3 regions of the Streptomyces sp. BB1-1-1 genome follow, and region 1 is predicted to be linked to each of the others. Evidence: riboswitches for the same ligand, from Rfam matches in the RefSeq annotation. Region 1 holds a riboswitch; each other region holds the start of a gene.

Region 1 (9,697 bases):
GAGAATTTCGCGATCGAAGGGACGTACATGCCCATGGGTCACACGGCCACAGCCCAGGCAGGCTCCGGCGGCCTGACAGCGACCGAGCACCGCCTGGCCAACGGCCTGCGCGTGGTGCTCTCCGAGGACCACCTGACCCCGGTCGCGGCGGTGTGCCTCTGGTACGACGTCGGCTCGCGCCACGAAGTCAAGGGACGCACCGGCCTGGCTCACCTTTTCGAGCACCTCATGTTCCAGGGCTCCGCCCAGGTCAAGGGCAACGGCCACTTCGAACTGGTGCAGGGCGCCGGCGGCTCGCTCAACGGCACCACCAGCTTCGAGCGCACCAACTACTTCGAGACCATGCCCGCCCACCAGCTGGAGCTCGCCCTCTGGCTGGAGGCCGACCGCATGGGCTCCCTGCTGTCCGCGCTGGACGACGAGTCGATGGAGAACCAGCGGGACGTCGTCAAGAACGAGCGCCGCCAGCGCTACGACAACGTGCCCTACGGCACCGCGTTCGAGAAGCTGACCGCCCTCGCCTACCCGGAGGGGCACCCCTACCACCACACGCCGATCGGTTCCATGGCCGACCTGGACGCGGCGACGCTGGAGGACGCGCGCGCGTTCTTCCGCACCTACTACGCGCCGAACAACGCGGTGCTCTCGGTCGTCGGCGACATCGACCCCGAGCAGACGCTCGCCTGGATCGAGAAGTACTTCGGCTCCATCGCCTCGCACGACGGCAAGCAGGCCCCCCGGGACGGCTCGCTGCCCGACGTCATGGGCGGGCAGTTGCGCGAGGTGGTCGAGGAGGAGGTCCCGGCCCGCGCCCTGATGGCGGCCTACCGTCTGCCGGAGGACGGCACGCGCGCGTGCGACGCGGCCGACCTGGCCCTCACCGTCCTGGGCGGCGGTGAGTCGTCCCGCCTGTACAACCGGCTGGTACGGCGCGACCGCACGGCCGTCGCCGCCGGATTCGGCCTGCTGCGGCTCGCCGGAGCGCCCTCCCTGGGGTGGCTGGACGTGAAGACGTCCGGTGACTTCGAGGTGCCGGTCATCGAGACCGCCATCGACGAGGAGCTCGCCCGGTTCGCCGAGGAGGGCCCGACGGCCGAGGAGATGGAGCGCGCCCAGGCCCAGTTGGAGCGCGAGTGGCTGGACCGCCTGGGCACGGTCGCGGGCCGCGCCGACGAACTGTGCCGGTACGCCGTCCTGTTCGGCGACCCGCAGCTCGCCCTCACCGCCGTGCAGCGGGTGCTGGAGGTGACGGCCGAGGAGGTCCAGGAGGTCGCCAAGGCCCGCCTGCGCCCCGACAACCGCGCGGTGCTCGTCTACGAGCCGACCGCCCCCGCCGACGAGAACGACGCCACCGACGAGAACGAGGAGGCGGCCAAGTGACCGAGCTCGCCACCATGGAATTCCACTCCCAGCCGCGGGCCGGCGAGCCCAAGCCGTGGGCGTTCCCGGCCCCCGAGCGCGGCAGCCTCGACAACGGCCTCACCGTGCTGCGCTGCCATCGCCCCGGCCAGCAGGTCGTCGCCGTGGAGGTGCTCCTCGACGCCCCCCTGGACGCGGAGCCGGCCGGCCTCGACGGTGTCGCCACGATCATGGCGCGCGCCTTCTCCGAGGGCACCGACAAGCACTCCGCCGAGGACTTCGCCGCCGAACTGGAGCGCTGCGGTGCCACCCTCGACGCACACGCCGACCACCCCGGCGTCCGGCTGAGCCTGGAGGTGCCGGCCTCACGCCTCGCCAAGGCCCTGGGCCTGGTCGCCGACGCGCTCAGGGCCCCCGCGTTCGCGGACAGCGAGGTCGAACGGCTGGTCCGCAACCGGCTCGACGAGATCCCGCACGAGCTGGCCAACCCTTCGCGCCGCGCGGCCAAGGAACTCTCCAAGGAGCTGTTCCCGGCCGGGACGCGTATGTCGCGCCCGCGCCAGGGCACCGAGGAGACGGTCGCGAGCATCGACTCGGCGGCCGTACGCGCCTTCTACGAGAAGCACGTCCGACCCGCCACCGCCACCGCCGTGGTCGTCGGCGACCTCACCGGCGTCGACCTCGACGCGCTGCTCGGCGAGACGCTGGGCGCGTGGACCGGCTCCGTCGCCGAAGCGCGTCCCGTACCCCCGGTGAGCGCCGACGACACCGGCCGGGTCGTCATCGTGGACCGACCCGGCGCCGTCCAGACGCAGTTGCTGATCGGCCGCACCGGCGCCGATCGGCACGACCGCGTGTGGCCCGCGCAGGTGCTCGGCACCTACTGCCTCGGCGGGACCCTCACCTCGCGCCTGGACCGCGTCCTGCGCGAGGAGAAGGGCTACACCTACGGTGTACGGGCCTTCGGGCAGGTCATGCGCTCCGCGCCCGACGGCACGGGCGCCGCGATGCTCGCCATCAGCGGCTCCGTGGACACCCCCAACACCGGTCCCGCCCTGGAGGACCTGTGGACGGTGCTGCGCAAGCTCGCCGCGGAAGGTCTCACCGACGCCGAGCGTGACGTCGCCGTGCAGAACCTGGTGGGCGTTGCGCCGCTGAAGTACGAGACGGCGGCGGCCGTGGCGAGCACGCTGGCCGACCAGGTCGAGCAGCACCTGCCCGACGACTATCAGGCCGCGCTCTACCGCCAACTCGCCGCCACGGGCACCGTGGAGGCCACGGCGGCGGTCGTGAACGCCTTCCCGGTGGACCGTCTGGTGACGGTCCTCGTCGGCGACGCGGCGCAGATCAAGGAGCCCGTCGAGGCCCTCGGCATCGGTGAAGTCACCGTGGTGGCGGCCGAGTAGCGGCACACGCGCGCGGGCGGCCCTGGTGACCGGAGTGTCACCAGGGCCGCCATTTGTCCGAATTGGGGGAGAGGCTGCCTGTCTGCCCTGTGGCGTGCGCTACAAAAGTCTTGTTGCGTTTGAGGATTGAACGCAGCCGCGTTTAGCGTCATCCGGGCTGTTCGTCAGGCAGTGCGCCGCACCCGCGGCACCGGACAGTCATCGCCGAGTCCCCGTACGGCGCGAGCCAGGGGAGCCGGGGACCCATCGCAGTCCCTGGGGTGAATCGGACGCCCGCGCGCGCAGCGAGGGGGTCCGTAGGAGACCTTCCACCTCCGAACCCGTCAGCTAACCCGGTAGGCGAGAGGGAAGGAAAGGACCAGCCTCTACATGGCGTTCACGCGCGCCACCGGGAAGCACCGTCGTCCCAGCCGGGTGCACCGCACCACCGCCCGCGCGGCGGGTGTCGCGGCCCTCGCCACCACCGGCGTCGTCGGCACCCTCGCGGCTCCGGCGCTCGCCGCCGAGCCCCAGGCGGAGCAGAGCGGACTCACCCCGGTCATCACCATCGGCGACTCCATAGCCGACGAGATCGACGCCCAGGCCACCGCGCAGGAGCAGGCGGCCCGGCACGCCGCCGCCCGTGAGGCGGCCCAGGAGGCCGCGCGCGAGCGGGCGGCCGAGGCGGCCAAGGAGGCGCGCGAGGCCAAGGAGCGCGCCGCGCGCGAGGCGGAGCGCGAGCGCCTCAACACCTTCGTGTCGCCGATCACCGCCTCCTACGTCTCCACCGCCTACCAGGCCGGCAGCTCGCTGTGGTCCTCCGGCAGCCACACCGGCATCGACTTCCACGCCTCCAGCGGTACGTCCGTGCACGCGGTCGGCGTCGGCACCGTCGTCGAGGCCGGCTGGGGCGGGGCGTACGGCAACCAGGTCGTGATCAAGATGCACGACGGCACGTACACGCAGTACGGCCACCTGTCGTCCATCGGCGTCTCGGTCGGCCAGGCGGTCGTCCCCGGGCAGCAGATCGGCCTGTCCGGCGCCACCGGCAACGTCACCGGACCGCACCTGCACTTCGAGGCCCGTACGAGCCCCGAGTACGGCTCGGACCTGGACCCCGTCGCCTACCTCCGCTCCCACGGCGTGAACGTCTGACGACGGACGGTACGACATCCGAAAGCCCCGGCTCCCCGAGCCGGGGCTTTCGCATTCATTTCCCTGGGTGGAAGCGTCGCTGACCAAAAATTATCCATGAAATCCGCCCTGCCGTCGGAATATGCGCTTGATTGGCCTAGAGTCACTGAGCACACGTCAATCGTCGACGTTTCACGGGGATTAAGGCGGAGGTCGGGCATGCGTATTCCGGCGCACTCGGTGTGCACGGCGATCCGGGACGACATCGTCACCGGCGTCCACGGACGCGGCAGTCGGCTCACCGAGGAACTCCTGGCCCGCCGCTACGGCGTCTCCCGCGTCCCCGTCCGTGAGGCCCTGCGCACGCTGGAGGCCGAAGGCTTCGTGGTGACGCGGCGGCACGCGGGCGCGTGCGTCGCGGAACCCACCGAGCAGGAGGCCGCCGACCTGCTGGAGACGCGCACGCTCCTCGAACCCCTCGGCGCCTCCCGGGCCGCCCGGCGCCGCACCGAGGCCCACCTCAAGGTGCTGCGCGGGCTGGTCAGGCTGGGGCAGGAGCGCGCCAGGCAGGGCAACAGCGAGGATCTGCGCTCACTGGACGGGTGGTTCCACGAGACTCTCGCCCAGGCCGCCGGCAGCCCTTCGCTGACGGCCTTGCTGACCCAGCTGCGCCACAAGATCGCCTGGATGTACGTCGTGGAGGCGTCGGCCGGGCCCGTGGAGTGCTGGGCGGAGCACGGTGCGATCGTCGACGCGGTGGCCCGGGGCGACGGCGAGCGCGCGCGGGCGCTCATGACGCTGCACACCGAGCGGTCGACGCCGGCGCACCGGCTGCGATTCGTCTCCGGGGGCGAGCGGGCGGAGCGTGTGAGGAAATCGCAACGTGCCGTAAACATGCCGAGCCTGCGGTATTAACACGGGCGCCGTATACAAAGAGGGAGTAATTCGGGGGCTATTTTCTGCTGCCCTGCTGCCCATAAAACGGGGGAAGCGGAAAGGGAAAACAAGAGGCCCGCCCGGAGTTCCGGGCGGGCCTTTCGGTGTCGCGTTGCTCAGACGGTCTCGGGGAGTTCCTCGAGCCCCTCGGCGACCAGCTTCGCCAGCCGGTCCAGGGCGGCGTCCGCACCCTCGGCGTCGGCGGCGAGGACGATCTCCTCGCCACCCTGGGCGCCGAGGCCGAGGACGGCCAGCATGGAGGCCGCGTTGACGGGGGACCCGTCGGCCTTGGCGATCGTCACCGGGACGCCTGTGGCCGTGGCGGCTCGGACGAAGATGGAGGCGGGGCGGGCGTGGAGACCCTCGGCCCAGCCGACGTTGACGCGGCGCTCAGCCATGTGATGCTGCCCTTCAGGTTTTCAGGGGTTTCAGGTTGTCTAGACCAGTCTTGTCTAGACCAGTTTCCCACATCGTGAAGCTTGCGAGGACGGCTGCCGCCGCCCCGTGTGGTCGTCGGACCGCGGCCTCGGCCCGACCTTCCGTCCTCCACAGACTGCCTCGCGCCGTTGTCGTACGCGAGCCGTACTCTGGGGCCCATGCAGACCTCGTCGGACCGGCACGAGTACCCCGCCCACTGGGAAGCCGACGTGGTGCTGCGCGACGGCGGCACCGCGCGCGTCCGCCCCATCACCGTTGATGACGCCGAGCGCCTGGTCAGCTTCTACGAGCAGGTCTCCGACGAGTCGAAGTACTACCGCTTCTTCGCGCCGTACCCTCGCCTGTCCGCCAAGGACGTCCACCGCTTCACGCACCACGACTTTGTGGACCGGGTGGGACTCGCGGCCACCATCGGCGGCGAGTTCATCGCCACCGTACGCTACGACCGGATCGGCGCCGGTGGAACACCCGCCTCCGCACCGGCCGACGAGGCCGAGGTCGCCTTCCTCGTCCAGGACGCCCACCAGGGGCGCGGCGTCGCCTCCGCGCTGCTGGAGCACGTCGCCGCCGTCGCCCGCGAGCGCGGCATCCGCCGCTTCGCCGCCGAGGTGCTGCCCGCCAACACCAAGATGATCAAGGTGTTCATGGACGCCGGGTACACCCAGAAGCGGAGCTTCGAGGACGGTGTCGTCCGCCTGGAGTTCGACCTCGAACCGACCGACCGCTCGCTCGCCGTGCAGTACGCGCGCGAGCACCGCGCGGAGGCGCGTTCGGTTCAGCGGCTGTTGCAGCCCGGCTCGGTGGCCGTCATCGGCACCGGCCGCACACCGGGAGGCGTCGGCCGCAGCATCCTCGGCAACATCCGGGACGCGGGCTACACCGGCCGGCTGTACGCCGTGAACAAGGCCCTTCCCGAGGCGCAGAAGGAGCTCGACGGGGTGCCCGCCTGCCGCTCGGTGCGCGAGATCGACGGGCCCGTCGACCTCGCCGTCGTCACCGTGCCCGCCGAGCACGTCCCCGAGGTCGTCACCGAGTGCGGCGAGCACGGCGTGCAGGGCCTCGTGGTGATCTCCGCCGGGTATGCCGACAGCGGCCCCGACGGGCGCGAACGACAGCGCGCCCTCGTGCGGCACGCGCGCACGTACGGCATGCGGATCATCGGGCCCAACGCCTTCGGGATCATCAACTCGTCCCCCCGGGTGCGGCTCAACGCCTCCCTCGCCCCCGAGATGCCGCGCCCCGGCCGGATCGGGCTGTTCGCCCAGTCCGGCGCCATCGGGATCGCCCTGCTGTCCCGGCTGCACCGGCGCGGCGGCGGGGTCACCGGCGTCACCGGCGTGTCGACCTTCGTCTCCTCCGGCAACCGGGCCGACGTCTCCGGCAACGACGTACTCCAGTACTGGTACGACGACCCGGAGACCGACGTCGCGCTGATGTACCTGGAGTCCATCGGCAACCCGCGCAAGTTCACCCGCCTGGCCCGGCGGACGGCGGCCGTCAAACCGCTGGTCGTGGTGCAGGGCGCCCGGCACGGCGGCGTGGCACCACAGGGACACGCGGTGCGAGCTACGCGGCTGCCCCACGCGACCGTTTCCGCGCTGCTGAGACAGGCCGGCGTGATCCGCGTCGACACGATCACCGACCTGGTCGACGCCGGGCTGCTCCTCGCCCGCCAGCCGTTGCCCGCCGGCCCGAGGGTGGCGATCCTGGGGAACTCCGAATCACTCGGCCTTCTGACGTACGACGCCTGCCTCTCCGAGGGGTTGCGACCGCACTCGCCCCTGGACCTGACGACGGCGGCCTCGGCGGACGACTTCCACGCGGCGCTCTCCCGCGCCCTGGCCGACGACACGTGCGACGCGGTGGTGGTGACGGCCATCCCGACGGTGGGGGAGGGGTCGGCCGGTGACGCGGCGCTGGCGGACGCCCTGCGGTCGGCGGCGGCCGCGGAGCCCGGCAAGCCGGTCCTGGTGGTCCACGTCGAACTGGGCGGTCTCGCGGAAGCCCTGTCCGCGGCGACGAGCACGGCGCCGCAGGCCACCACGAACACAGCGCCGCAGGCCACCGCGAGCACGGCGCCGCAGGCCACTGCTGACACGGCGCCCCGGGCGGCGTCGAGCACCCGCGAGGAGCCCCGCTCCGCAGCCCCGGCACCGCGGCCGCCCTCCGTCGAGGCTCCGGAAGGGGCCCACCACATCCCCGCCTACCCCGCCGCCGAGCGGGCCGTCCGCGCCCTCGCCCAGGCCGTCGCATACGCCCAGTGGCGAGGTGACGCCGCCGACCCCGGGAAGGTGCCGGAGTACGAGGACATCGACGAGAAGGGCGCCGCCGGACTGATAGCCGGGCACCTCGCGCGCGGGCAGGGGCTCACCCTCGGCACGCAGGAGACCTGCGACCTGCTCGGCAGGTACGGCATCCACGTCCACCGCGCCCTGCCCGCCCCCACCCCCGACGACGCCGTCGCCGCCGCGCGGACCATCGGCTACCCGGTCGCCCTCAAGGCCACCGCCCCGCACCTGCGCCACCGCGCCGACCTGGGCGGCGTACGCCTGGACCTCGCGGACGAGGAACAACTGCGCCGGGCGTACGCCGAGTTGACCGAGTTGTTCGGGAAGCCCCAGGAGCTGCGCCCGGTGGTGCAGGGCATGGCACCGCGCGGCGTCGACACGGTCGTGCGGGCGGTCATCGACCCGGCGGCCGGTGCCGTGCTCTCCTTCGGGCTCGCCGGGGCCGCCACGCAGCTGCTCGGCGACATGGCGCACCGGCTGATCCCGGTCACCGACCGGGAGGCCACCTCGCTCATCCGCTCGATCCGCACGGCACCCCTCCTCTTCGGCTGGCGCGGCTCGGCCCCGGTCGACAGCTCCGCCCTGGAGGAGCTGCTGCTGCGGGTCTCCCGACTGGTGGACGACCACCCCGAGGTCGTCGCGGTCACCCTCGAACCGGTCGTCGTCGCCCCGCGCGGCCTGAGCGTCCTCGGCGCCTCCGTCCGTCTCGCGCCCCCACCCGCCCGGGACGACCTCGGCCCGCGGACCCTGCCGGCGTACTGACCGCCACCACCCGGGGCGGGTACCGCACGAGCGTGTCTCGCAGTCGGTGCGCCCCCGTAGGATGGACGGCATGGCCAAGACCAGTACGACGACCCAGGGGCTGCGAGCGGCGATCGAGCGCAGCGGCTACTACCCGGCCCTCGTGGCCGAGGCGGTGGAGGCCGCCGTGGGCGGCGAGCCCGTCAGGTCGTACCTGGTCCACCAGGAGACGACGTTCGACCAGAACGAGGTGCGCAGGCACGTGACCGTGCTCGTGCTCACCGGCAACCGCTTCATCGTCAGCCACACCGACGAGCAGGCCGCCGACGACACCTCTCCGACGCCGTACGCCACGACCTCCACGGAGTCCGTCAAGCTCGGCCGGATCTCGTCCATCGTCGTCAGCCGCGTGGTCGCCAACCCGGAGCAGTACAAGCCGGGCACGCTGCCCCGCGAGATCGTGCTGACCATCGGCTGGGGCGCCGTCTCCCGCCTCGACCTGGAGCCGGCCGCCTGCGGCGACCCCAACTGCGAGGCCGACCACGGCTACACCGGCAGTTCGACGGCCGACGACCTCAGCCTGCGCGTCAGCGAGGCCGGGGACGGCCCGGAGACGGTGCGCCAGGCGCTCGCCTTCGCCCAGGCCCTCTCCGAGGCGACCGCGGATTCCGCCCGCTGATGGTGCAGCCCGCCGCCTGGGACACCGACCCCGAGCCCCTCCCCGTCGACTCCGCCCCCGTACCCGAGTACGGCACGGGCTCGCTCGCCGACCTGCTGCCCACCCTGGCCGCCGGCCTCGGCGTCCCCGGCATGACCGCGGGCATCACGGAGCTGACCCCGGCCGACCGGAACTGCGTGTTCCTGATCGACGGCCTCGGCTGGGAGCAGCTGCGCGCGCACCCGGAGGACGCCCCCTTCCTCAGCTCGCTGCTGGGCACCTCGCGCGGCGGCACCGGACGCCCGATCACCGCTGGCTACCCGGCGACCACCGCCACCTCCCTCGCCTCCGTCGGCACCGGCCTGCCACCGGGCGCCCACGGCCTGCCCGGTTACACCGTGCGCGATCCCGCCACCGGCGCGCTGATGAACCAGCTGCGCTGGCAGCCGTGGACCGCGCCGGGCCCCTGGCAGCCGTACCCCACCGTCTTCCAGCTCGCCCACGAGGCGGGCGTGCGCGCCGCCCAGGTCTCCTCCCCGACCTTCGCGAACACCCCGCTGACCAAGGTCGCGCTCAGCGGCGGAACGTTCCACGGGCGGCTGTCCGGCGAGGACCGGATGGACTGCGCCGCCGAGCAACTGGCCGGCGCCGACCGCGCCCTCGTCTACACGTACTACGCCGAGGTCGACGGCGCCGGCCACCGCTTCGGCGTCGACTCCGACACCTGGCGCGGCCAGCTCGGGCACGTCGACCGGCTC
Region 2 (9,697 bases), 1.2 Mb from region 1:
GCTGGAGACGGCCTGCCTGGACCACCCCGACCTGACCGTGCAGAACGTACGGGTGAGCGGCATCGGCCACCTCGCGCTGCCCGTGCACCCCGCCGTGGCCACCGGAATTCGCCAGGCGCTCGACACCGACGCGCCGGAGGCGGACCCGGAGTCCGGCAAGCGGGACGGAGGCCTGACGGTCGCCTGAGAGGCCCCTGAGACTGCCCGAAGACCGCGGAACTCGGCGGACACAACCCGTTCAGCATCGAACAAACATCGAACACAAAGCCAAACTCGTGCCTGCCGTCCCCCAAAACACGGCCGATTGCCCGTTTCCTTCACGCGTGAAACCTGACGAAGATTGTCGTGCCCGTATACCGCCGGGTACAGTCGCCGCACTGCTCTGGCAGCCCCTGTTGTCGAGGCGAAAGAGAAGTTGGTGAACGACCGTCACCCGTCGGGGACCATGACCACCCCGGCCTCGGCTTCCGACGCCGATCCGGCGCAGTACGCGTCGTACGGCACAGGGGAGGCCCAGTACGGCGACCTCACCACGTACGGCGGCTACGACACCACTGGTTTTTCCACCGGCGCCACCGCCACGGCCACCTTCGACACCGACCCTCTCTTCGGCAGCCTCCCGGGGCAGGACACCGGCGGCTACGACACCACGGGTTCCTACGACGCCACCCAGTGGTCCACCGGCGGCGGGCAGTCCCCGAACTACGACGCGTACGCGGCCCAGCACCACGCCGCCTACGACACCGGCGCCTACGACGCGACCACATGGACGGCGGACGTGCAGCAGCCCGCCTCCGCGCCACCGCAGGCCACGAGCGTCGAGGCCACCGGTCAGTGGGACACCGGCGCCTGGGCCCAGCCGGACCAGTCGGGCGATCCGTCCGACGGGACCCAGCAGTGGGACTGGGGCACGCAGACCTTCGAAACCGGCACCTTCGAAACCAGCGCCTTCGCGACCGGCACGTTCGCGGCCGGCGCCTTCACGACCGACGCCCTGGAAACCGGTACCTACGAGACCGGCGCCTATGGGACCGGCACCTTCGCGACCGGCACGTTCGACACCGGCGCCTACGACGCCACACAGTGGAACTCCGACGGCACCACGGCGCAGACACCGCAGGCCCCGGATGCACCGGAAACGCCGCAAACGCCGGAGAACACCGCGCCGGACGCCCCACCTGCCGCCGATGAACCCGGCCCGTACGACGACGGGTTGGCCGCCACCGGCGAACTTCCCACCGTGACCGTTCTCCTGGAAGGCCAGGAAGAGGTCACCCCGGCCGCCCGGATCCCGGCCGCACGCACCGCCTCCCGCGGCGGGTCGCGTTCTCGCCGCCGCCAGCCAGCCAAGCGCTCGGCACTGATGACCATCGCCGTACCGTCGGCCTGCGTGATGAGCGTCGCCGGTATCGCCGCCGCCTCCGTCGGTGGCCTGACCGGCGACGACGGCACGGAGACCACGGCCTCCGCGGCGGACGCGGGCGGCGGCGCGGAAGCCGCGCCGGTGAAGCCGTCCACCGCCAACAACAAGCTGGACACCCAGCTCACGAGCCTCGCCGCCGGAGCCGACGACTTCGCCGACCGGGCCAGCCGGACGCAGGAACGCATCGACCTCAAGGCCCAGCAGGCCGCCGAGAAGAGGCGGGCGGCGGAGGAGGCGGCCCGCAAGGAGCGGCTGCGCCCCAAGTTCGCGCTCCCGGTCGCCCAGCACGGCCTCAGCGCGTACTACGGCCAGGCCGGCATCAACTGGATGTCCGTGCACAGCGGCATCGACTTCCCCGTCTCGTACGGCACGACCGTGATGGCCGCGACCGACGGCACGGTCCGCACGCAGTACAACAGCGCGTACGGGAACATGATGATCGTGACCGCGAAGGACGGCACGGAGACGTGGTACTGCCACCTCTCCAGCTACCAGGTCCCCTCCGGTACGACGGTGAAGGCCGGCGACGCGATCGCGTTCTCCGGCAACTCGGGCAACTCGACCGGACCACACCTGCACTTCGAGGTGCGCCCCTCGGGCGGCTCGGCGATCGACCCGCTCTCGTGGCTGCGCAGCCACGGCCTCAACCCGTCGTGACGCCGTAACGTCTCAGCAGGCCGGACCCCGTACCGGGCCGATACCCGAACCGGGCCGGGCCCCGAACGAGGCCGGGTCCCGATCCGGACCGGGCCTCGATCCGGACCGGCACCCGGACGACGTACGGGCACTCAAGCCGCCCGCACGCGCCCGCGAGTCACGCCCCCCAGCGCACCCTCAGAGCTTCTCCACCGGCGCGTACCGCAGCAGCAGCCGCTTCGGCTTGGTGTCCCCAAAGTCGATCGTCGCCTCGGCGTTCGACCCGGTGCCCTTGACCCCGACCACCGTCCCGAGCCCGAACTGGTCGTGCGTGACGCGGTCACCGACCGACAGCGCGACCGTCGCCTGCTCGGCGGAGGCGGACCGGCGCGTGGCGAAGCCGGACGCGCCCGACGCCGAGGAGCGGGAACGGGACGACGACAGCGAGGCCGCCACGCCGGAGACCGGCGCGGAGGGCGCGGGGCCGTTCGCCCCGGTCCGTTTCCACTCCAGGTGGGGTGCCGGGATCTCCTCCAGGAAGCGCGAGGGCGGGTTGTACGACGGCTGCCCCCAGGCGCTGCGCAGCGTCGACCGGGTCAGGTACAGCCGCTCGCGGGCGCGCGTGATGCCGACGTACGCCAGCCGCCGCTCCTCCTCCAGTTCCTTGGCCTGGCCGAGGGCGCGCATGTGCGGGAAGACGCCGTCCTCCATGCCGGTGAGGAAGACGACCGGGAACTCCAGGCCCTTGGCGGTGTGCAGGGTCATCAGGGTGACGACGCCGTCGCCGTCCTCCTCGTCCGGGATCTGGTCGGAGTCGGCGACCAGCGCGACCTTCTCCAGGAAGTCGGCCAGCGTTCCGGCCTCCTCGCTCTCGGCCCGCTCCTGCTCGAACTCCAGGGCGACGGCGGCGAGTTCCTGGAGGTTCTCGATGCGGGTCTCGTCCTGCGGGTCGGTGGAGGCCTGCAACTCGGCGAGGTAGCCGGTGCGTTCGAGGATCGCCTCCAGCACGGTCGCCGGTCCGGCGCCGGACTCGACGATCGTACGGAGGTCCTCCATGAGCGTGTTGAACCGCTTGACGGCGTTGGCGGAGCGCGCGGCCATGCCGTACGCCTCGTCGACGCGCTTCAGGGCCTGCGGGAAACTGATCTTCTCGCGCTGGGAGAGGGCGTCGATCATGGCCTCGGCGCGGTCGCCGATGCCGCGCTTGGGGACGTTGAGGATGCGGCGCAGCGGCACCGAGTCCTCGGGGTTGGCCAGCACCCGCAGGTAGGCCAGGACGTCCCGGACCTCCTTGCGCTCGTAGAAGCGGACGCCGCCGACGACCTTGTAGGGCAGGCCGACGCGGATGAAGACCTCTTCGAAGACACGGGACTGGGCGTTGGTGCGGTAGAAGACGGCGACGTCGCCGGCCTTCGCCTCGCCCGCGTCGGTGAGGCGGTCTATCTCGTCGGCGACGAACTGGGCCTCGTCGTGCTCGGTGTCGGCGACGTACCCGGTGATCTGGGAGCCCGCGCCCTGGTTGGTCCACAGGTTCTTGGGGCGGCGGGACTCATTGCGCTCGATGACCGCGTTGGCGGCGGTGAGGATCGTCTGGGTGGAGCGGTAGTTCTGCTCCAGGAGGATCGTCGTCGCGTCCGGGTAGTCCTCCTCGAACTGGAGGATGTTGCGGATGGTGGCGCCGCGGAAGGCGTAGATCGACTGGTCGGCGTCGCCCACCACGCACAGTTCGGCGGGCGGGACCTCGGCCTCGGGCGGCACGTCGACGGCGTGCTCGGTGGTGCCGACGAGCTCGCGGACCAGGGAGTACTGGGCGTGGTTGGTGTCCTGGTACTCGTCGACCAGGACGTGCCGGAAGCGGCGGCGGTAGTGCTCGGCGACGTCCGGGAAGGCGCGGAGCAGGTTGACCGTCGTCATGATCAGGTCGTCGAAGTCGAGGGCGTTGGCCTCGCGCAGCCGCGACTGGTAGAGGGCGTAGGCCTGCGCGACGGTCTTCTCGAAACCGTCGGCCGCCTGGGCGGCGAAGTCCTCCTCGTCGATCAGCTCGTTCTTCAGGTTGCTGATCTTGGCGCTGAAGGACTTGGGCGGGAAGCGCTTGGGGTCCAGGTCCAGGTCGCGGCAGACCAGCGCCATGAGCCGCTTGGAGTCGGCCGCGTCGTAGATCGAGAAGGACGAGGTGAACCCGAGCTTCTTCGACTCGCGGCGCAGGATGCGGACGCACGCGCTGTGGAAGGTCATCACCCACATCGCGTTCGCGCGCGGGCCGACGAGCTGCTCCACGCGCTCCTTCATCTCGCCCGCGGCCTTGTTGGTGAAGGTGATCGCGAGGATCTGGCCGGGGTGGACGCTCCGCTCGGCCAGCAGGTGGGCGATGCGGTGGGTGAGCACGCGGGTCTTGCCCGAGCCCGCGCCGGCCACGATGAGCAGCGGGGAGCCGGAGTGGACGACGGCGGCGCGCTGGTTCTCGTTCAGCCCCGCCAGGAGCGCGGCCGCGTCCAGGGCGGGGCGCGGGGCGCCGTCCCGGTAGTGGGTGTCCCGCTCCGGCGGCGCGTCGAACTTCCCGGCGAACAGATCGTGCGGAACCGGCTCCGGTCCGTGATCGTCCTCGGGCGGCGGCGGAGGTTCCTCCTCGTGACCCCGGGGGGTCTGGAGGCTCGCCAGGAAGCTGTCGTCAAAGAGGCTGCTCATCGCTCTCCGAGTCTAGGGCGCCCCACCGACAACCCGCCGCCACCCCGGAAAATGGCCGGGATCCCGCCACCGGGCACGCCCTGCGACAGAGCGGGCGACGAAGAGTGACCGAAGTGGGGCCGCACACCGAAGGTCACGAAAATGTATCGGGCATATCACCCACCAACCTTCACAGCCGCCACACGAGTTGGCTACGGTGCGGACAGGCCGCACGACCCCCTCCGGCGAACGTCGCCGGGCCGCGCGGCCTCCGCCGAGTCCGACGTGCCCGCACGGCGCCCGGAGCCGGGGACCCGACCGAGAACCTTGGGGTGAATCGGCCGCACCGCCCTCCACGGGGGCGGATCCGCCGTAGGGCAACCCTTCCGCGCCACACCGCCCGAACCCGACAGCTAACCCGGTAGGCGGAGCTTTGGAAGGAGTCGCCTCCTTGGCGTCGCACCGCAAGTCGCGTCCCACGGGTACGCGCGTCGCAGGCATACGGACCCCCGCCCTCGCCACGGCGGCCCTCACCTCCGTCGCCCTGCTGTCCCAGACGGCCACCGCCGCGCCGTCGGACGACGACAGGCCGAGCCTGGAAGAGGTCGAGAAGAAGGTCGACGACCTGTACCGCCAGGCGGGGTCGGCGACGGAGAAGTACAACGCGGCCAAGGAGAAGACCTCCAAGCAGCGCAAGCGCGTCGACACCCTCCTCGACGACGTCGCCGAGCGCACCCAGAAGCTCAACGAGGCGCGCGAGGAGCTGGGTTCCTTCGCCTCCGCCCAGTACCGCACGGGCTCCACGGTCCCGGAGACCGCGACCTTCCTGCTCGCGGACTCGCCGCAGGACTACGTCGACCGGACCCACCTGATGGACCGGCTCACCGGCCGCCAGAAGGACGCGGTCGACGACTACGTCACACAGCAGTCGGCGACGATGGAGAAGCGCCGGGAGGCCACCGAGAGCCTCCAGACGCTCACCGAGTCGCAGAGCGACCTCAAGACGGCCAAGGCCACCGTTCAGAAGAAGCTCGCCACCGCGCGTGAGCTGCTCTCCGAATTGACCGCCGAGGAGAAGGCCAGGCTCGCGGCGATCGAGAAGAAGAAGCAGCAGGAGGCCGCCCGCAAGGCCGCGGAACTCGCGAAGCAGCAGGCCGAGGAGCGCAAGCGGCAGGAGGAGGCCGACCGGCAGGAGAGCGACGCCTCCTCGGGCTCATCCGGCTCCTCGGGCTCCAGCGGCGCCGGTACGGAAACCGGGTCCTCCACGCCGGACTCCTCCTACGGCACCAAGGCCGAGAAGGCACTCGCCTTCGCCCGCGCCCAGATCGGCAAGCCGTACGTCTGGGGCGCCACCGGCCCCGACTCCTACGACTGCTCGGGCCTGACCCAGGCCGCCTGGAAGGACGCGGGGGTGACACTGCCGCGCACCACCTACGACCAGGTCGACGCCGGCACGACCGTCCCGGTCTCCCAGGCCCAGCCCGGCGACCTGGTCTTCTTCTACGACGACCTCAGTCACGTCGGCCTCTACATCGGCAACGGCATGATGATCCACGCCCCGAAGCCGGGCGCGTACGTCCGCGAGGAGTCGATCTTCTACGACGGCGAGTCGTCGATCCACAGCGTGGTGCGCCCGGCCTGAGCCGCGCGGGTCCTTAGCATCGGGCGCATGTCATCCGGCACCTCTCCCACCTCCCCCTACCCCCTGCGCGCCTGGTGGGCGCAGCGTCCGCCGGCGGCCGGGGCGGCGGTCATGGCGACCGGCATCCTGTCGGTCGCCCTGCACCTGACGGGCCACGAGGTCCTGTCCCGGATCGCCCTGGTCCTGGCCTGCGCCGCCTGGCTGACACTGGCGGCGAACTTCGTCTACCTGCTGCTGGTCGAGCGGGCCCAGTGGGTGACGCGGGCCGGGACGCCGGGCGCCCTCACCGCCGTCGCCGCGACGACCGTGCTCGGCACCCGCATCTCCCTGTTCGGCTGGTCACCCGTGGCGGCGGCACTGCTGGCGCTGGCGGCGCTGCTGTGGCCGGGACTGCTGTACCTGGTCGTCACGCACTGGGGGCGCCGGATGCCCGGGGCGGTGTTCCTGGGCTGCGTGGCCACGGAGGGGGTGGCCGTGCTGGGCGCCACACTGGCCGCCACCACCTCGACGGCCTGGCTGGCGCACGCGTCCCTGGTGCCGTTCTGGCTCGGGATCGTGCTCTACCTGATCGCCCTGTTCCGCTTCGATCTGCGGCAGGTGGCCCGGGGCTCCGGAGACCACTGGGTGGCGGGTGGCGCGCTCGCCATCTCGGCCCTCGCCGGCGCCAAGCTCCTCGCGGCGGCCGGGACGGGCATGTACCTGTGGAACAACGACGACTACGCCGTCCTGCACGACGTGACCGTCTTCCTGCTCGCCCTCGACCTCGCCTGGTACGCCGTACTGCTCGCCGCCGAGATCGCGTGGCCCCGGATCCGCTACGACGTGCGCCGCTGGTCGACCGTGTTCCCCCTCGGTATGACGGCGGCGGCGACGCTGTCCGTCGCCGCCGTCCTCGACGTCCCGTGGCTGGACGCGCCCGGTCAGGCGCTGCTGTGGATCGCGGTGGCCGCGTGGCTGGCGGTCGCGGCGGGGGCGGTCCTCCAGGCCCGGTCGGGGCTGCGGTCGTCGGCGGGTGCGGACACCGGGGAGATCAGGTCCACAGCACCGCGATGAAGATGTTCGCCACGGTCAGCAGGCCCACCAGGCCGAACAGCGGCTTCTCCACCTTCTCGTCGTCGCGCTTCACGTAGACCAGGCCGAGGATCACGATCAGCAGGGCGAGTTTCACGCCCATCTTGACGTTGTCGACGGACTGGTCGTCGGCCTGGTTGAGGCCGATCAGGATGACGCCGGTGACCAGCATCGTCAGTGCGCCGTGCAGCATCGCGGGGACGAAACGCGCCGTGCCCTGGCCCATCGCCTTCATCTGGGTCAGGAAGCCCCCGAGGAGCGAGGCGATGCCGATGATGTGCAGACCGACGAAGATGTGGATGAGTACGTCCATGAGGCCGGAGCCTAATGAGGGGTCCGGACACCCTCGGACACCGGCCCGGCGGAGGCGACGACCCGTGGTGCATATATGCACCCCATAACACCTCACGCCCCTCGTGCGTCTCCGATCCGGGACATCGGTCATCACCCTGCGTGAAGACGACGGCCGCAGGGTGAGCCCTCAGTCACATTCGGTCGCCCGCCGATCCGGTACCGCCACTTCCGCGCATCCCGTCACCCGGCCGTTACCGCCGCGCCTAGCGTCCTCCCGCAGGCAACCGGAGTCGAGTCGTACGGAAGGACGTGGATCGCAGGTGGGAACGCACCGCAGGCCGCGACAGCGCACGACGGGCGGCGGAGGGGCCCGAACGGCGGCCACGATCACCCTCGCGGGCGCGGCGACGGCGACCGGGCTGGCCGCCGGCACCGGGCACGCCGATCCGGAACCGACGCCGGCGCAGGTCAAGGCCAAGGTGGACAAGCTCTACCAGGAGGCGGAGGTCGCCACCGAGAAGTACAACGGCGCGAAGGAGAAGGCGGACGCCGCCGAGCAGCGCCTGGAGAAACTGCGGGACGAGGCGGCCCGCAAGGCGGACCGGCTCAACTCCACCCGGGAGCGACTCGGTTCGGTCGCGGCTGCCCAGTACCGCAGCGGCGGCCTCGACCCGGCCCTGCAACTCGCGCTCTCCGCCGACCCCGACCGGTATCTCGACGGCGCCGCCTTCATCGAGCGGGCCGGCAGTCGGCAGACGGCCGCCGTGGGCCGGGCGCGCAAGGAACTGCGGGAGATCGAGCAGTTGCGCGGAGCCGCCCGCATCGAGGTGACCTCGCTGACGTCACGCCGGGCCGAGCTGAAACGTCACCGCACGACCATCACCGGCAAGCTGGACGCGGCCCGCCGCCTGCTGTCCCGGCTGACCGCCGAGGAACGCGCCCGCCTCGGCCACGGCACGGACGACCGTGCCTCGCGCTCGTCGGCGGACTCCCGGGACGCCCTGCCCGCCTCTTCCGTCCAGGCCCCCGACTCCCGCGCCGCGGCGGCCGTCGCCTACGCCCACCAGAAGCTCGGCAGCCCCTACGTGTGGGGCGCGACCGGCCCCGACGCCTTCGACTGCTCCGGCCTCACCCAGGCCGCCTACCGCGCCGCCGGCGTCTCCCTGCCCCGCACGACCTACGCCCAGATCGACGCGGGCCGCCGTGTCCCACGGTCCGAACTGCGTCCGGGGGACCTGGTGTTCTTCTACTCGGGCATCAGCCACGTCGGCATCTACATCGGCAAGGGACAGATGATCCACGCCCCGAACCCGTCGGCACCCGTCCGCGTCACCCCCGTCGACCAGATGCCGTTCGCGGGGGCTACGCGGGTGGCGTAGCACCGGCGGTACGCGCGCGCGTGACGAGGCGCTCCGGGGGGCGAGCCGGACGCCGTGCGCGCACGGTCACACCAGGCGCCGTGCCGTGGCCCATCGCGTCAGTTCGTGCCGGTTGGACAGCTGGAGCTTTCGGAGGACCGCCGAGACGTGGGACTCGACCGTCTTCACCGAGATGTACAGCTGCTTGGCGATCTCCTTGTACGCGTAGCCGCGGGCGATCAGGCGCAGCACCTCGCGCTCGCGCTGGGTGAGGCGGTCGAGGTCCTCGTCGACCGGCGGGGCGTCGGTGGAGGCGAACGCGTCGAGGACGAAGCCGGCCAGGCGCGGGGAGAAGACGGCATCGCCCTCCTGGACGCGGAAGACGGAGTTCACCAGGTCCGTGCCGGTGATCGTCTTGGTCACGTAGCCCCGGGCGCCGCCGCGGATCACGCCGATCACGTCCTCCGCCGCGTCCGAGACGGACAGGGCGAGGAAGCGGACGGGCTGATCGGCGTCGCTCATCAAAGGGGCGCAGCGGCGCAGGACTTCGACACCGCCACCGCCCGGGAGGTGCACGTCGAGGAGGACCACCTCCGGCCGGGTCGCGGT
Region 3 (9,697 bases), 1.1 Mb from region 1:
CCTCCAGCGCACCCCCGTGGTCGGCAACACCGTCTACGAGGCCCTGCACGGCGCCAAGAAGGGCTTCAAGGACGCCTTCGCCCCGCAGGGGCTCTTCGAGGACCTGGGGCTGAAGTACGTCGGCCCGATCGACGGGCACGACATCGGGGCCGTCGAGTCGGCGCTGCGGCGCGCGAAACGCTTCCACGGGCCGGTGCTGGTGCACTGCCTCACGGAGAAGGGCCGTGGCTACGAACCCGCCCTGCGCGACGAGGAGGACCACTTCCACACCGTCGGTGTGATGGACCCGCTCACCTGCGCGCCGCTCAGCCCCTCGAACGGGCCGTCCTGGACCTCCGTGTTCGGCGAGGAGATCGTCCGGATCGGCGAGGAACGCGACGACGTCGTGGCGATCACCGCGGCCATGCTGCACCCGGTCGGCCTCGCCGCCTTCGCCGAACGCTTCCCCGACCGGGTCTGGGACGTCGGCATCGCCGAGCAGCACGCCGCCGTGTCCGCGGCCGGGCTCGCCACCGGCGGCCTCCATCCGGTCGTCGCCGTCTACGCCACCTTCCTCAACCGCGCCTTCGACCAACTGCTCATGGACGTGGCCCTGCACCGCTGCGGGGTCACCTTCGTCCTCGACCGGGCCGGCGTCACCGGTGCCGACGGGCCCTCGCACAACGGCATGTGGGACATGTCCGTCCTCCAGGTCGTCCCGGGCCTGCGCATCGCCGCCCCGCGCGACGCCGACCAGCTGCGTGCCCAGCTGCGCGAGGCGGTCGCCGTCGACGACGCGCCGACGCTGGTGCGCTTCCCCAAGGAGTCCGTCGGACCGGCCGTACCCGCCGTCGACCGGGTCGGCGACATGGACGTCCTGCACGCGGCCGACCGGCCCGAGGTGCTGCTCGTGGCCGTCGGCGTGATGGCGCCCGTCTGCCTCCGCGCCGCCGAGCTGCTCGAAGCCCGCGGCGTCCGGTGCACCGTCGTCGACCCGCGCTGGGTCAAACCCGTCGACCCGGCGCTCGCGCCCCTGGCCGCCCGGCACCGTCTGGTGGCCGTCGTGGAGGACAACAGCCGTGCCGCCGGGGTCGGTTCGGCGGTGGCGCTGGCGCTGGGCGACGCCGACGTCGACGTACCCGTGCGCCGGTTCGGCATCCCCGAGCAGTTCCTCGCGCACGCCAAGCGCGCCGAGGTGCTCGCCGACATCGGTCTCACGCCGGTCGAGATCGCCGGGCGGATCAGCGCGAGCCTGGCCGTAGGCGCACCGGCCGTCGGTGCACAGGCCGTCGGTGCAGAGGCCGTCGATGCACAGGCCGGGGAAGAGGCCGGAGATCAGGCCGGGGACGTACGGACCGTCACGCCAGTCCAAGGAGAGAACTGAATGACCAAGGAGTTCGATCTCGCCGCGCTCTTGGCCGAGCGCGGAGCCGAGCGGTACGAGCTGCACGCCAAGCACCTCAACCACCAGCTGCCGCGCATGCTGCACACCATCGGCTTCGACAAGGTCTACGAGCGGGCCGAGGGCGCGCACTTCTGGGACGCGGACGGCAACGACTACCTGGACATGCTCGCCGGGTTCGCGGTGATGGGCCTGGGGCGCCACCACCCTGTCGTACGCAAGGCGCTGCACGACGTCCTCGACGCCTCGCTGGCCGACCTCACCCGCTTCGACTGCCCGCCGCTGCCCGGACTGCTGGCCGAGAAGCTGCTCTCCTACAGCCCGCACCTGGACCGGGTCTTCTTCGGCAACAGCGGCACGGAGGCGGTCGAGACCGCGCTGAAGTTCGCCCGGTACGCGACCGGCAGGCCGAGGGTCCTGTACTGCTCGCACGCCTTCCACGGGCTGACCACCGGCTCGCTGTCCGTCAACGGCGAGGACGGCTTCCGCGACGGCTTCGCCCCGCTGCTCCCCGACACCGCCGTCCCGCTCGGCGACCTGGACGCCCTGGCGCGGGAGCTCAAGCACGGCGACGTGGCCGCGCTGATCGTGGAGCCGGTCCAGGGCAAGGGCGTGCACGAGGCCCCGCCCGGCTATCTGCGCGCCGCGCAGGAGCTGCTGCACCGGCACAAGGCGCTGCTGATCGCCGACGAGGTGCAGACGGGCCTCGGCCGGACGGGCAGGTTCTACGCCTTCCAGCACGAGGACGGCGTCGAGCCCGACCTGGTGTGCGTGGCCAAGGCGCTGTCCGGCGGATACGTGCCGGTGGGGGCCACGCTGGGCAAGGACTGGATCTTCCAGAAGGTGTTCTCCTCGATGGACCGGGTGCAGGTCCACTCGGCGAGCTTCGGGTCCAACGCGCAGGCCATGGCGGCCGGGCTCGCGGTGCTGTCGGTGATGGAGGACGAGGAGATCGTGGCGAACGCGGCCGCGGTGGGGGAGCGGCTGAAGTCCCGGCTGACGGAACTGGTGGACCGCTACGAGCTGCTCGCCGACGTCCGGGGGCGGGGGCTGATGATCGGCATCGAGTTCGGCCGGCCCAGGTCCCTGAAGCTGCGCAGTCGCTGGACGATGCTGCAGGCCGCGCGCAAGGGTCTGTTCGCGCAGATGGTCGTGGTGCCGCTGCTGCAACGGCACCGGATCCTGACGCAGGTGTCCGGCGACCACCTGGAGGTGATCAAGTTGATCCCGCCACTGATCATCGACGCGGCGGACGCCGACCGGTTCGTCGATGCGTTCACCGAGGTGATGGACGACGCCCACAACGGCGGCGGCCTCATGTGGGACTTCGGAAAGACCCTGGTCAGGCAGGCGGTGGGCAATCGTTAGCGCGTCCACCCGCGACCGTCTTCGCCTCTGAGGACTGCCTCTCGCCGGCTCGTTCGCCTCTTTTGCCTCTGAGGCAAGGAAATTGCCTGCCGGGCAAGTTTCGGGCTGAATGGAGGCATGACCTCCCATGAGACCGGTCCGCCGTCGCCGGACGCGCCGGCGGACGCGGTGTCCGTCGTGGCACCGCAGCTGCGCGCCCTGCGGCGCAGGGCCGCCCTCACCCTGGAGGCGGCGGCCCGGGCCGCCGGGCTGTCGCCCGCCCACCTCTCCCGCCTGGAGACCGGGCAACGCCAGCCCTCGCTGCCGATGCTGCTCTCCCTCGCCCGTGTCTACGGTACGACCGTCTCGGAGCTGCTCGGCGAGACGGCCGCGGACCGGGACGCCGTCGTGCGTGCCGACGCCATGGAGCCGACGTTCGCGGGCGGCTGGACGTACTGGCAGGCCGGCGGGGCCGGGCGCGGGATGCAGGCCCTGCGGGTCCATGTGCCGCACGGCTCACAGGGTGACATCGTGCGGGTGCACCCCGGGGAGGAGTGGCTGCACGTCCTGCGCGGCCGGCTGCGTCTGCGCCTCGGGGACACCGTGCACCGGCTCGGTCCGGGTGACAGCGCGCACTTCGACTCGCTGACCCCGCACCGGATCGCCGCTCAGGACGCCGACGGGGTCGACCTCCTCTTCGTCCACACCCTGCTGCAGAGCCCGGCGACGGCGCTGTGCCTGGGACCGGCCACCACGTCGGCCCACCCCACCCTCGGAGAGACGCCATGAACCTGCAGGAGAAGTTCCCGCGCGCCCTGTGGGTGCGGCTCTTCATCTACCTCGTCGTGGGCCACGTCTTCGCGGCCTTCATCTACCTGCTCTTCGAGGTGGGCGCCAACAGCCGGTGAGCGGGTGGCTCAGTCCAGCATCCGCTCGCGCAGCCGCTCCCGGGTCTCCGGCGTGATCCGCAGGCCCTTCTCCAGGTAGGCGTCGACCCCGCCCCAGGTCTCCTCGACCGTCTCGAAGGCCGCCGCCAGATACTCGGCGCGCGCGTCGAAGAGGGGGCTGAGCAGCTCCATGACCTCGGGGGAGTAGGCGGAGGCGGCGGAGCTGCTGCGGCGCACCTTGTAGCGGCGGTGCGTGGCGTTCGACTTCAGGTAGTCGTCGACGATGGCGTCGCTCTCGACGCCCAGGGCGAGCAGGGTGATCGCGATCGACAGGCCCGCGCGGTCCTTGCCGGCCGCGCAGTGCATCAGGGCGGGGACGCTGTCCTCGGCGAGCGCGTGCAGCACCCGGGAGTGCTCCGCCGTGCGCTCCTTGATGATCATGCGGTAGGACTCGATCATCCGGTTGGCGGCCTTGTCGTCCGCCAGGATCTCGTGCAGCTGGTCGAGGTCGCCGTCGCGGACCATCTTCCAGAACTCGGCACCATCGGCCGGATCGCTCAGCGGCAGGTTCACATTGCGTACGCCGGGCAGCTCGACGTCCGGGCCCTCGAGCTTCTGGTCGGCCGCGTTGCGGAAGTCGAAGATGGTGTGCAGGCCCAGCGAGGCCAGGAACGCGGCGTCCTCCCCGGTGGCGTGCGCCAGGTGGCCGCTGCGGAACAGCACGCCGTGTCGCACCCGCCGCCCGTCCACGGTCGGCAGCCCGCCCACGTCACGGAAGTTACGCACACCGGCCAGCTCGGGTTCGGTCGACGGGACCTGCTGCGTCACGGGGGCTCCTCCCACTCCGCCCCGCCGGCGCTGCTCGCCGACGGGCACCACTCGAAGATACGGCACGGTCCGGTGGCCTCGGCGGCACGGCCGCCCGACTGCGCCGCATCTAAACCTTCTGTCCGAATTAGCACCTTCATTCCAACTGGCCCTGGAATGAAAGGGGCTGGAGAGGCGGCGCGTGAGCAGCGTCATATCCGTGACCGTGCGTTGCTCGTCATGTTCACGTAATTCGGCCGGTTTTCAAGGCTGTTTACGCGAAAGGGCACTGCGCGAATCGACGGAGGGTGACCGGTAATTCCCGTAAAGGATCAATCGGAACACCTGTCAATGGAACCCCTCGCTTGTCCCCGCGCGTCTTGGTCCCTTACGTTCACCACCGATCCGGACGGACGCCTAATCCTGCCGCCGACCGGAGCCCGCACTCATCCACCACCCGTACACGGCAGGAGCGGGGGACCCACAGGTACAACTGCCTGTTCCGGTTCCCGGAACGGCTTGGGGTTAAGCCGCGTCTCGACGCGGCCGGGCATCTCCAGCTCGCACCCGACAGCTCACCTCGTAGGCGCCGGAGAGGAAATCGCCATGCCCGCGAAGGGTAAGCACCGCCGTACCAGGGCCATGCGCCTGACCCGCACCATCGCCGTCGCCGGAACCGGTGGCGCCGCGCTCGCGCTGCCGCTGCTGGGTGCCGCCGGCGCCCACGCCGCTCCCGCGCAGTCCGTCTCCGAACAGGCCGTGCAGTCCATACCGACGACCGCGAAGAAGGCCGCCGGCAGCAGCGCCGAGAAGAACTCGGACTCGCGGACGTACACCGTGAAGAGCGGTGACTACCTCTCGAAGATCGCCGACGAGCAGGACGTCGACGGCGGCTGGAAGAAGCTGTACGCGGACAACCGTGACGTCGTCGGCTCGGACCCGTCGCTGATCCACCCCGGCCTGAAGCTCTCGGTCGGCGAGCAGGCCGCCAAGTCCTCGGCCCCCTCCTCCGCCGAGTCGGAGAAGCCGGCCGAGAAGCCCGCCGCGCCGAAGAAGTCGTCCTCCGAGAAGTCCGAGTCGGCCGAGAAGTCGTCGGACGCCGCGAAGACCTCGTCCTCGGACTCGTCCGACACGAGCGCCCAGTCCGCCGGCACCACCAGCGGCTTCACCTCCCCCGTGCCCGGCGGCAGCGTCGGCACCCCGTACCACCAGACCGGCAGCATGTGGTCCAGCGGTTACCACACCGGCACGGACTTCGTCGTCCCGACCGGCACCTCGCTCAAGGCCGTCGGCGCGGGCACCGTCGTCTCCGCCGGCTGGGGCGGCGCGTACGGCAACCAGGTCGTCATCCAGCTCGCCGACGGCCACTACGCCCAGTACGCCCACCTGTCCTCGCTCTCCGTCTCCGCCGGTCAGTCCGTGACGGCGGGTCAGCAGGTCGGTCTCTCGGGTGCCACCGGCAACGTGACCGGTCCGCACCTGCACTTCGAGATCCGCACCACGCCGGACTACGGCTCGGACGTGGACCCGATCGCCTACCTGCGCTCGCACGGCGTCTCTCTCTGACGACCGCTTGGGCGCGGCCTCCGCGCCGCTGAAGGCCGGACCCCGATCCCCGGGTCCGGCCTTCGGTGTATTCCGGAATTGACGAACACTTTAGGCGTGGTTTTTCTCACCGCCCGTCAACCCTTTCCTACGGTCGCGTAGGTCACATTCCAAGGTGAATCATGGGCCGACGTGGCAGACGATTCGAAGAGTGACAGCAGAGAAGTGATCGGGTCGTACGTGGCGGTGGGGGACAGCTTCACCGAGGGCGTCGGCGACCCGGGCCCCGACGGGTCGTTCGTCGGCTGGGCGGACCGGTTGGCCGTACTGCTCGCGGACCGGCGCCCCGAGGGCGACTTCAGGTACACGAACCTCGCCGTGCGCGGCAGGCTGCTCGACCAGATCGTGGCGGAGCAGGTCCCGAGGGTCGCCGAACTCGCGCCGGACCTGGTCTCGTTCGCGGCGGGCGGCAACGACATCATCCGGCCCGGCACCGATCCGGACGAGGTGGCCGAGCGGTTCGAACGCGCGGTGGCCGCGCTGGCCGCGGCGGCCGGCACCGTCCTGGTGACGACCGGCTTCGACACCCGTGGGGTGCCCGTCCTCAAGCATCTGCGCGGCAAGATCGCGACCTACAACGGGCACGTCCGTGCCGTCGCCGACCGCTACGGCTGCCCCGTGCTCGACCTGTGGTCGCTCCGGAGCGTCCAGGACCGCAGGGCGTGGGACGCCGACCGGCTGCACCTGTCGCCGGAGGGCCACACCCGCGTGGCGCTGCGCGCGGGCCAGGCCCTCGGCCTGCGCGTCCCCGCCGACCCGGACCAGCCCTGGCCGCCGCTGCCGCCCCGCGGCACCCTGCACGTCAGGCGCGACGACGTGCACTGGGCACGCGAGTACCTGGTGCCGTGGATCGGACGCCGGCTGCGAGGCGAGTCGTCGGGCGACCACGTGACCGCGAAGGGGGCGCTGTCGCCGGACGACATCAAGGTGCGGATCGCGGCGGTGGCCTGACGGCGGTGCGGGGTGCGGGGCGCGCGGCGGACGGCCGCGGGGTCGCTTTGCCGGTTTGCGCGGGTGGGGTGGCCGTGGGCCGGGTGGGCGGACGCCGGCGGGTGGGTGGCCGGAGTGCGGGCGGTCGGCCGGAGTCCGGCTCGCCGCCGGGTGGCGAGGAGTGGGGGGGCGGACCCGGCCGCCGGTGGAACGGTGGCCGAGGGGCCGGTCGGTCGTGCTGCGAATGTGGGGGCGGATCTGGCCACCGGTGGGATGGTCATCGAGGGACCGGTCGGTCGTGCCGCGGATGCGGGGGGCGGGCCCGGCCGCCGGTGGAACGGTGTGGCCGGGTGGCCGGTCCGTCGTGCCTCGGATGTGGGGGGCGGGTCCGGCCACTGGCGGGACGGTGGTCGAGGGGTCGGTTCGTCGCGCCCCGGACGCCGGGGCGGGGGTGTCCGTCCGCGGTGAGGTGCCGCCGGTCCCCGCTCGCGGCCGTGGCTAGCGGCGTGGTGTCGTCAAGGCCTCGCGCTTCAGGCCGAGTTCGCGGGCCAGCGCCTCGTCCGTCCACTCCTGGGCCTTGGCCCGGGACACCGCACCCGGGTAGGACGTCAGCTGGACGGCGAGCCCGTCGAGCAGAGCGGTCAGACGCAGGGCCGCGCCGTCGGGCTCCGGGCACGTGAACTCCCCGGCGGCCACGCCCTCGGCGATGACCTCGGCGATCGCCGCCTTCCACTGACGGTCCAGTTCCCGCGTGACCTCCCGCAGCGCGGGCTCGCGCAACGCCACCGCCCAGCCCTCGATCCACAGCCGCCACCCCTTGGCCTGCCCGGTCGGGGCGTACCAGCGCACGGCGGCCCGCAGCCGGCGCAGGGCCGACGTACGGCGGCCGAGCAGCTTGCGCAGACGGGAGAGATCATCCTCGGCGGCGTACGTGAACGCGGCGGCGACGAGCTTCTCCTTGGTGGAGAAGTGGTAGAGCACCAGCGCGTTGCTGACACCGAGCGCGGCGGCCACGTCGGCGATCCGCAACGCCGCCACACCCCGCGCCGATATCTGCTCGATCGCCGCGCGCAGCAACTCCTCGCGCCGCTCCGCGACACCCAACCGGACTCTCACCACGCCCGTCACCCTATACACGCGCCCGGACATGCGGCGACGGCCGCTTCAGGCCCGGTCACTCAGTCCGTCGTCGCGGTGGCCGGACCGGTGCGCCCAGTGCCGGGCAGATCGCAGGAGTCCCTGAAACCCTGGCTGGTGAGGTCGAGCGCCGCGTTGATGCGGGAGCGCAGGTTCTCGACGGCGACCATGGCCGTCAGCTCCACGAACGCCGGCTCGCCCAGCCGGGCCCGCAACCGCTCGGCGAGGTCGTCGCCGACGGTGGGCGGCGTCGCCGTCACCGCCTCGGCGTACTCCATGACGTCCCGCTCCAGCGGCGTGTACGCGTCGCTCTCCCGCCACACCGGAACGTCGTGGAGCTTGCGCCGGTCCATGCCGCGCTCGGCGTTCTCCCAGTACCCGAAGTCCATGCACCAGGAGCAGCCGATCGAGGCCGCCGAGGCCATCACCGCGAGCGCCTTCAGGTCGGAGTCCAGCCTGTTCCACTTGGCCACGGACTGCTCGAAACGCAGGTCGCCCCAGAGCACGCGCGGGTTGTGGGCGAGCGCCTTGCCGGGGTCGAGGACCTTGCCGTAGGTGCGCCGGGAGTACCACTCCATGACGCGGAGGAGGAGCGTCCGGGGCGGGGTGAGGGATACGCGGGCCATGAGGGCCACCTTCCTGTCCGTGAGTCGTGCCGTTGGTTCCCGGGCGCTCCGGCGGGGGCGCCCTCACCGGTACGACGGGTGAAGGGAACTCGGATGTGACATCGGGCGTTCGAGTGACGTCGGACGAGACGACAATGAGATCCTGACCTACTCCACCTGGAGGCACCGTGGCCGGTTTCCGTTCCCCGAACTCGGGGTTCCGCGTGCCGCGGCCCGCGGCCTTCGGTGCGGACCCCAGCGGTGAGCGCATGGCGCGCATCCGCAGATCGCCGCACTTCCGTGACGGCGTCTTCCAGAACCCCGGAGGCGGCGCCCGGACCCGGCCCTCCGGGTCGGCCGCGGAATTCGCCAAGATCTACTTCGACCGGCAGGCCCGGCTCCGTCGCGCGCCCCTGGGCACCGTGCCCGTGCACGCCACCACGCTCGCCGACCTCGCCCGGCCGCCCGCCACCGGACTGCGGCTGACCTGGATGGGGCACTCCAGCGTGCTCGCCGAGATCGACGGGCAGCGCGTGCTCTTCGACCCGGTCTGGGGCGAGCGCTGCTCCCCGTTCCCCTTCGCCGGCCCGAAGCGGCTGCACCCGGTCCCGGTGCCCTTGGCGGCCCTCGGCCCGGTCGACGTCGTCGTCATCTCCCACGACCACTACGACCACCTGGACATGCCCACGATCAAGGCGCTGGCCGGCACGGACACCCTGTTCGCGGTGCCGCTCGGCGTCGGCGCCCACCTCGAACACTGGGGCGTCTCCGCCGGCCGGCTGCGCGAGCTGGACTGGCACGAGTCGACGCGCGTCGGCGGCCTCACCCTGACCGCCACTCCGGCCCGGCACTTCTGCGGACGGGGCCTGCGCAACACCCAGCACACTCTCTGGGCGTCCTGGGTCGTCGCCGGGGAGGAGCACCGCGTCTACCACAGCGGCGACACCGGCTACTTCGACGGCTTCCGGGACATCGGCGCCGCACACGGCCCGTTCGAC

The links. A riboswitch is a leader RNA that binds a small molecule or an ion and turns the genes downstream of it on or off. The one in region 1 is predicted to bind cyclic di-AMP.
Region 2: it holds a riboswitch for cyclic di-AMP, as region 1 does, so the genes downstream of both, RI578_RS15585 (NlpC/P60 family protein) here and RI578_RS10185 (M23 family metallopeptidase) in region 1, are expected to answer to the same signal.
Region 3: it holds a riboswitch for cyclic di-AMP, as region 1 does, so the genes downstream of both, RI578_RS05055 (LysM peptidoglycan-binding domain-containing M23 family metallopeptidase) here and RI578_RS10185 (M23 family metallopeptidase) in region 1, are expected to answer to the same signal.

Annotation. Positions count from the first base shown of each region.
Region 1 is NZ_CP134203.1:2,189,372-2,199,068, reverse strand. Features, by position in the region: gene RI578_RS10195 (pitrilysin family protein) at 28-1,380, shown strand; gene RI578_RS10190 (pitrilysin family protein) at 1,377-2,765, shown strand; cyclic di-AMP (ydaO/yuaA leader) riboswitch at 2,958-3,122, shown strand; gene RI578_RS10185 (M23 family metallopeptidase) at 3,135-3,899, shown strand; gene RI578_RS10180 (GntR family transcriptional regulator) at 4,098-4,793, shown strand; gene RI578_RS10175 (HPr family phosphocarrier protein) at 4,931-5,212, opposite strand; gene RI578_RS10170 (GNAT family N-acetyltransferase) at 5,411-8,302, shown strand; gene RI578_RS10165 (DUF5998 family protein) at 8,364-8,960, shown strand; gene RI578_RS10160 (alkaline phosphatase family protein) at 8,960-9,697, shown strand, end outside.
Region 2 is NZ_CP134203.1:3,413,940-3,423,636, forward strand. Features, by position in the region: gene RI578_RS15570 (alpha/beta fold hydrolase) at 1-187, shown strand, start outside; gene RI578_RS15575 (M23 family metallopeptidase) at 419-2,080, shown strand; gene pcrA (DNA helicase PcrA) at 2,258-4,744, opposite strand; cyclic di-AMP (ydaO/yuaA leader) riboswitch at 4,986-5,168, shown strand; gene RI578_RS15585 (NlpC/P60 family protein) at 5,175-6,365, shown strand; gene RI578_RS15590 (tellurite resistance/C4-dicarboxylate transporter family protein) at 6,393-7,418, shown strand; gene RI578_RS15595 (hypothetical protein) at 7,396-7,749, opposite strand; gene RI578_RS15600 (NlpC/P60 family protein) at 8,051-9,109, shown strand; gene RI578_RS15605 (response regulator transcription factor) at 9,176-9,697, opposite strand, start outside.
Region 3 is NZ_CP134203.1:1,099,792-1,109,488, reverse strand. Features, by position in the region: gene dxs (1-deoxy-D-xylulose-5-phosphate synthase) at 1-1,363, shown strand, start outside; gene RI578_RS05075 (aspartate aminotransferase family protein) at 1,364-2,749, shown strand; gene RI578_RS05070 (XRE family transcriptional regulator) at 2,867-3,517, shown strand; gene RI578_RS05065 (DUF6126 family protein) at 3,514-3,636, shown strand; gene RI578_RS05060 (tyrosine-protein phosphatase) at 3,646-4,443, opposite strand; cyclic di-AMP (ydaO/yuaA leader) riboswitch at 4,867-5,026, shown strand; gene RI578_RS05055 (LysM peptidoglycan-binding domain-containing M23 family metallopeptidase) at 5,029-5,988, shown strand; gene RI578_RS05050 (SGNH/GDSL hydrolase family protein) at 6,193-6,978, shown strand; gene RI578_RS05045 (TetR/AcrR family transcriptional regulator) at 7,456-8,076, opposite strand; gene RI578_RS05040 (carboxymuconolactone decarboxylase family protein) at 8,136-8,720, opposite strand; gene RI578_RS05035 (MBL fold metallo-hydrolase) at 8,888-9,697, shown strand, end outside.